DNA from 2 places in the Paenibacillus canaveralius genome. Region 2 is predicted to be linked to the other one. Evidence: a T-box and tRNA genes for the amino acid it is inferred to sense, from the RefSeq annotation. Region 2 holds a T-box; the other holds one or more tRNA genes.

Region 1 (3,410 bases), 3.3 Mb from region 2:
CTCCGGCCGAACGCTCGTGGGAACCTGAACGCATAGCCGTGAAGCGGCCTTCCGCCTCATCCCAGAAGTGTGCGATGAGCTTCTGGAGCAGCTCCCGTGCCCTCGCCGACCAGCGCTCGGACTCTTCCTCCAAGCCGAGTCTCTGCGCTGCGGTTGCCAGTACTTCCATCTGAATGACGAGAAACGCCGAGAGATCCGGGCTTTCCACGGGAATATCCGTCAAGAACGCCGTGCTGTTGTCCCACCCGCTGTCATTGCCGTGGTTGTACTGCGGTATTCCGTCTCCATCGTCATCGCGGTACCGGAACCACCACGTCGTCCATTTGCCGAGCGGCTCGTAAATTTCCCGAAGCCGTTCATCCGTAACCGCCGACGAATGTTCCATCATCCAGTTTAGTGTCCAGCCGTGAATAGGAGGTTTGCAGCAGTTCCAGAGCGCATATTTATCGTTTAAAAAGTCAGGCAGCATTCCGCTCTCATCCTGCTTGTCAAAAAATATCGCAAACTGATCCCAGGCGAGGTCCGGATTCGTTCCGGCCAGTGCCATCGCATTGAAGCAGTGATCCCAGCTCCAGATATTCGTCATCCAATTCTTGGACATGTACATGGCGGGACGGGATAAATAGCCGTCCGCGCGTACGACGCAGGACCACGTAATATAGGCAGCCAGCGTCCGTGCCTCTTCCCAGTCCTCCGGCGTTTTTATCGTGCGGGCTAGCCACTGTTCCCATTCTTGGCCCGCCATTGCCTCGGCCTCTTCGTACGAATACTTGTCGCGCTGTCCGGGGACCGTCCGGTATTCTTCGAGGGACAGATCGAACGACTGGTTTTCCCCTCCGGGAACGATCCCGAACGAGATATGTTTGGCACGGAGACCGCCCCAGACTACATCCGGTTCGAAATGACCGAGCAGCGGCGAGAGCAGAATCCGGACCTCACGCGAGAAGCTGTTAAGCTCCCAGCCTCTTTCCTGATAAGGGAGCGCGTAATCGTACGCGCTTAGCTCCGCCGTCAGCTTCAGTCCGATTCCTTCCCCTCTGACACGGATGCAGTCCGGCTCCGGAATGCACCATTCCATCCAGCCCGTTCCGCTTTCCAAGCGAACCTTGACGGGGGAAGCCTCTACCCTATATTCGGTCAGCGCTTCCCTGCTCTTCGGATCAATGGGCGTGATACCGAAAAGGACACCGGCCTGCTCGTCGCCCCCGCGGATCATTCGTACGTAAAGCCCTTCGCTGCGTTTATCGCTTTGCGGCAGTCTCGATAGGGCGAAATAGGAACCAAAGCGGCTGAATGGCACCACAGACAGATCAAAATTCATAGTTGCAGCCCCCCGTTGCTCCTCAGATTCGATGTTGCTGCTCGTGAAGAGAGCGTTTACATAAAATTGTACCGGAAAGAACAGAATCTCCACACCGACGCTTGTTGGTATCTTCGTGTCATTTTGCACCTGCTGCGCCCAAGTTTTTAACCGAATGTAATCAAGGTGCCATTTTGTATGCGGAGATTCGTCTTTTTGTTTAATCTCTCTTTTCCGAATAACAAAAAAAACCGCTCCGAGACCATTCACTCTCGTACGGTTATCCATTTAAAACATGAACCCATTTTGGCATACTCTTCCTATTGCAACATTTTGCAGCTGTCCTCCGTCCTTTCGCTGCCCCTGAAAACCGCTTCCCTTTGAGATATAACTTTGGGACAGAATATACAGAATGACGCACGAAATGGCGTGCAGGACCCAAACGCCCCCCAATTTACGGTAATTCGCCATCCCGAATATAGTATCATACAGCTTCGCGACTGCTCGGTTCGCTTTAGACGGCATCAAAAAAAGAGCCTCTCGGCTCTTATTATATGTATGGCTCCCCGAACAGGACTCGAACCTGTGACAACTCGATTAACAGTCGAGTGCTCTACCAACTGAGCTATCAGGGAATAGGATGGTGGAGCCAAGGGGGATCGAACCCCTGACCTCATCGCTGCCAGCGATGCGCTCTCCCAGCTGAGCTATGGCCCCATTTTGGTGCTGCAGAAAAAATTTTAACTTGTCTTGAGAAATTCGTCAAGCGTTTTTTTAGAACGACAGATCGGTAAGTGGTGGGCCCTAGTGGACTCGAACCACCGACCTCACCCTTATCAGGGGTGCGCTCTAACCAGCTGAGCTAAGGGCCCATATGTATACCTATATAATAGGTAGAAACTTGTTAAAGAGGATAAGAAAAGCCCACCGTTAAGTGGGCTCTTGCTTGGCAACGTCCTACTCTCCCAGGACCCTTCGGTCCAAGTACCATCGGCGCTGGAAGGCTTAACGGTCGTGTTCGGGATGGGTACGCGTGGTTCCCTTCCGCCATCGTCACCAAACAGGTGTCTTGTCAGACACATCAGGGTTGCTCCCTGAAAACTAGCAGCGAAACAAGCAGTCGATCCATCCAAAGATCTTATGGTGCATACGCTAGGTATGCTTCTGATGCGGCTTTTACTGTCGTAAGTGCCTAAGCATATGCTTTCGAAGTAACCTGTACTCCGCACATGTTTGGTGGTCAAGCCCTCGACCGATTAGTATTGGTCAGCTCCACACATTGCTGTGCTTCCACCTCCAACCTATCTACCTCGTCGTCTTCAAGGGGTCTTACATACTGGGAAATCTCATCTTGAGGGGGGCTTCACGCTTAGATGCTTTCAGCGCTTATCCCTTCCGTACATAGCTACCCAGCGATGCCTCTGGCGAGACAACTGGTACACCAGCGGTACGTCCATCCCGGTCCTCTCGTACTAAGGACAGCTCCTCTCAAATTTCCTGCGCCCGCGACAGATAGGGACCGAACTGTCTCACGACGTTCTGAACCCAGCTCGCGTACCGCTTTAATGGGCGAACAGCCCAACCCTTGGGACCTACTTCAGCCCCAGGATGCGATGAGCCGACATCGAGGTGCCAAACCTCCCCGTCGATGTGGACTCTTGGGGGAGATAAGCCTGTTATCCCCAGGGTAGCTTTTATCCGTTGAGCGATGGCCCTTCCATGCGGTACCACCGGATCACTAAGCCCGACTTTCGTCCCTGCTCGACCTGTATGTCTCGCAGTCAAGCTCCCTTATGCCTTTGCACTCTTCGAATGATTTCCAACCATTCTGAGGGAACCTTGGGGCGCCTCCGTTACTCTTTAGGAGGCGACCGCCCCAGTCAAACTGCCCACCTGACACGGTCCCTCTACCGGATTACGGTAGTAGGTTAGAACTCCGATACGATCAGGGTGGTATCCCAACGGCGCCTCCACCCAAGCTGGCGCTCAGGCTTCAAAGGCTCCCACCTATCCTGTACAGATCGTACCAAAGTCCAATATCAAGCTGCAGTAAAGCTCCATGGGGTCTTTCCGTCTTGTCGCGGGTAACCTGCATCTTCACAGGTATTAA
Region 2 (3,410 bases):
CCTTTGACCGCTACTCCCGTGATCAGGGAAGAGTTGTACCAGCCGCGGTACTGGTCGGAGCCTTCCAGGTACAAATCCGCCGGCCACTGCAGTTCGGGACGCTTGGCCAGCACGCCGGCATGGGAAGAACCCGAATCGAACCAGACGTCCATGATGTCCGTTTCTTTGCGGAACTCCCCATGGCCGCATTCCGGGCAGGAAAGACCTTCCGGCAGAAGCTCTTTCTCCGTCAGCGTGAACCACGCGTTAGAGCCTTCTTTTTCGAAAAGGTTCGCCACATGCTCGATAGTCTCATCGTTCACGATCGGATGATTGCAGACTGCGGCAGTAAAAAATCGGAATCGGCACGCCCCACACACGCTGGCGGGAAATGCACCAGTCACCGCGGTCCGCGATCATGTTGTGAAGACGAATTTCACCCCAAGCCGGCGTCCACTTGATTTTCTTGATCTCTTCCAGCATTTCGCCGCGGAATTTATCGATGGACGCAAACCACTGCTCCGTCGCCCGGTAAATAACCGGCTTTTTCGTACGCCAGTCATGCGCGTATTGGTGATTAATGGAGGAAGCATGAAGCAGGTGCCCGCTGTTTTCCAGCCATTCCAGAATCGTTTTGTTGCCTTTTTCGTAAAAAACGCCTTCCAGCCCCGGCGCTTCCGCCGTGAAATGTCCTTGATCGTCCACCGGACAAAGAACGCCGATCTTGTATTTCTGCCCGACGATAAAGTCGTCCTCACCGTGACCCGGAGCGGTATGAACGCAGCCGGTACCGGCTTCCAGCGTAACGTGCTCGCCCAGCATCACAAGCGAATCGCGATCGTAGAACGGATGCTTGCAGGTCACGTTCTCCAGCTCGCTGCCCTTAACCGTGGATACGATATCGTAGTCCGTCCATCCGATTGCTTTAGCGGCCGATTCGAGGAGTCCTTCAGCCAGCACGTACTTCTTGCCGTTTACCTGCACGACCGCATACGTGAAGTCCGGATGAACGGAAATACCGAGGTTTGCCGGAAGCGTCCAAGGTGTCGTCGTCCAAATGACGAAGGCGGCATCCTGGGGAAGCTTGCCTTTGCCGTCCGCTACATCGAAAGCGACGTAAATGGACGGGGACGTTTTTTCTTTGTACTCGATCTCCGCTTCTGCCAGAGCGCTCTCTGAAGACGGGGACCAATATACCGGTTTCAAGCCTTTGTAGATATAGCCTTTTTTCACCATCTCGCCGAAAAGACGGATCTGCTCCGCCTCATATTCCGGCTGCAGCGTAATGTACGGATGGTCCCAGTCTCCCCGGATTCCGAGACGTTTGAACTGTTCCTTCTGCCGCTCTACCCACTGAAGCGCGTATTCTTCACAGTATTTACGGAATTCGGCAACGGACATTTTCTTGCGGTCCACTTTGCCGCTGTTGGCGATAGCCTGCTCGATCGGCAGTCCGTGCGTATCCCAGCCGGGGACATACGGCGCATCATAGCCCTGCATCGTTTTGAAGCGCACGATAATATCTTTCAGAATCTTGTTCAGCGCATGACCGATATGAATGTCCCCGTTGGCATACGGAGGACCGTCGTGCAAAATGAATTTCTCCCGCCCTTTACGGCTTTCCTGCACCTTCGCATAAATGTCGTTTTCTTCCCAATGCGCCTGCATTTTAGGCTCCGCCTGGGGCAGGTTGCCTCTCATCGGAAAATCGGTTTTGAGCAGCTGCAATGTTTTTCCGTAATCCAAATCCATTCACTCCCTAGTCTTAGTACGCTGATCCCTTCCGGGATAAATTCCCTTACTCTCTAAAAATGCAAAAAAACTTCTCCATCCCAAAAGGGACGAGAAGTTAAGCTCGCGGTACCACCCTTGTTAGACCGTTCCGGCACGCTGTCATCGTCCCCGCATCCGAAAACGAAGTTTCCGCATGGAAGAAATGACGACCGGTTGCCAGTCTCACTCGACGAATCGATAACGGAATTACCCGATGCTCCCTACTTCGCTTTTCAAGAGACGCTCCTGGGGGATTTTCGTCCGCTGCAGAGATTAGGCTCACACCCACCCTAACTCGCTGACACTGCTGTACGGACTACTTGGCCCAGTCATCGCTTTACGAAAGATTCAGTTACCCGAAGTATATCGAATCCAGGTCCGGTAGTCAATGAAACCCGGCCGTGTTGAACGTCTACTTCTCGAGTTCAAGCACCTTGTCGTGGTCGAGCGTCTTCCAGGCTTCGTCCTGAAGAAGCTCCAGCTGCGCTTCAAGCAGAGTGCGGAAGCGTGTGCGGTAAATGCTGGCCTGCTTCTTGAGCTCTTCCGTCTCCATCGAGATTTTGCGGGATCGCGTTAACGATTCGTTAATGATCCGGTCGGCATTCTTCTCCGCTTCTTTGAGGACGAGCTGCGCTTCTTTCTTCGCGTTGTTCTTCACATCGTCGGCGGCTTCCTGCGCGACAATAATCGTTTTGCTCAACGTTTCTTCAATATTGGAAAAGTGATCCAGCCGTTCCTGGAGCGCCAGAATTTGGTTTTGCAGCTCTTTGTTTTCACGGATAACGGCCTCGTAGTCTTTGATGACCTGGTCCAGAAATTCGTTCACGTCATCTTCGTCATAGCCCCGGAAAGAGCGCGCAAATTCTTTGTTATGTATATCGAGTGGTGTTAAGGGCATGGTGCACCTCCTAGAATGTTAACCGGTGGAGAGTTTGTACGGTTTCGTTAAGAAATAGAATTTCGACAGAAAAGCGAAAAATCCTTTATTCCTCGCACTTAAAAATAGGTTAAACGTATTTGCCCACTTTCATGCGCGTTCTGCCTTTCTTCGTCACTCCTTCTATTTCCAGGACACGAAAACGCCCGAAGCCCTGCAAAGAAACGACGTCGCCTTCCTGCAGGGGGACGCTCGGATTCTCTTCGGGCTTCCAGTTCACTTTACATTTGCCGGCTCCGATCGGAATGAGAACCTTGGCCCGGCTTAATTTGAATACATCGCTTACAATTCCGTCCAGACGGAGGGAAGCCACGGAAAGCGTCATTTCCTCCAGTTTGACCGAAGACGGCTTCAGCCGATCGATCGGTAAAATTTCCGTTGTCACATGGACGCGATGCACTTGGCTGAAATGGAGATGAAGATAGTCGGCCGCTTCTTCCGCCACGACGAAATGGCAGCCCTGTTCGGATACGTTAATATCCCCCACCTTGTCCCTTTTCATGCCGAGTCCCAGAATCGCTCCCATATAATCGCCGTGACTGAGCGACTGGAACTTGCTGTCGCCGGATTCTACGGACAGCACTCTCAGTCCCATGTCTTCGCCGGAAAGATCGAGGTAATCCGGTCCTAGAATCGCCCTCTGCCGTTCAGCCTCCGGGTACCCGCCATCGAGGCGGCAGTTTACGTCGGGATTGCGGTTGACCAGCGTACGAAGGATAAA

What was found. The T-box of region 2 lies ahead of ileS (isoleucine--tRNA ligase). A T-box ahead of a tRNA ligase gene usually reads a tRNA of that ligase, here a tRNA-Ile.
Region 1: it has a tRNA-Ile gene. The T-box ahead of ileS (isoleucine--tRNA ligase) is inferred to sense a tRNA for this amino acid. The anticodon was not compared.

Annotation. Positions count from the first base shown of each region.
Region 1 covers NZ_JBDFMM010000001.1:643,704-647,113, reverse strand. The annotation lists gene ABC395_RS02915 (amylo-alpha-1,6-glucosidase) at 1-1,321, opposite strand, end outside; tRNA gene ABC395_RS02910 (tRNA-Asn) at 1,860-1,935, opposite strand; tRNA gene ABC395_RS02905 (tRNA-Ala) at 1,942-2,017, opposite strand; tRNA gene ABC395_RS02900 (tRNA-Ile) at 2,096-2,172, opposite strand; rRNA gene rrf (5S ribosomal RNA) at 2,245-2,361, opposite strand; rRNA gene ABC395_RS02890 (23S ribosomal RNA) at 2,537-3,410, opposite strand, start outside.
Region 2 covers NZ_JBDFMM010000001.1:3,912,233-3,915,642, forward strand. The annotation lists partial or broken gene ileS (isoleucine--tRNA ligase) at 1-1,725, opposite strand, end outside; T-box leader at 1,814-2,094, opposite strand; gene ABC395_RS17675 (DivIVA domain-containing protein) at 2,165-2,650, opposite strand; gene ABC395_RS17680 (YlmH family RNA-binding protein) at 2,760-3,410, opposite strand, start outside.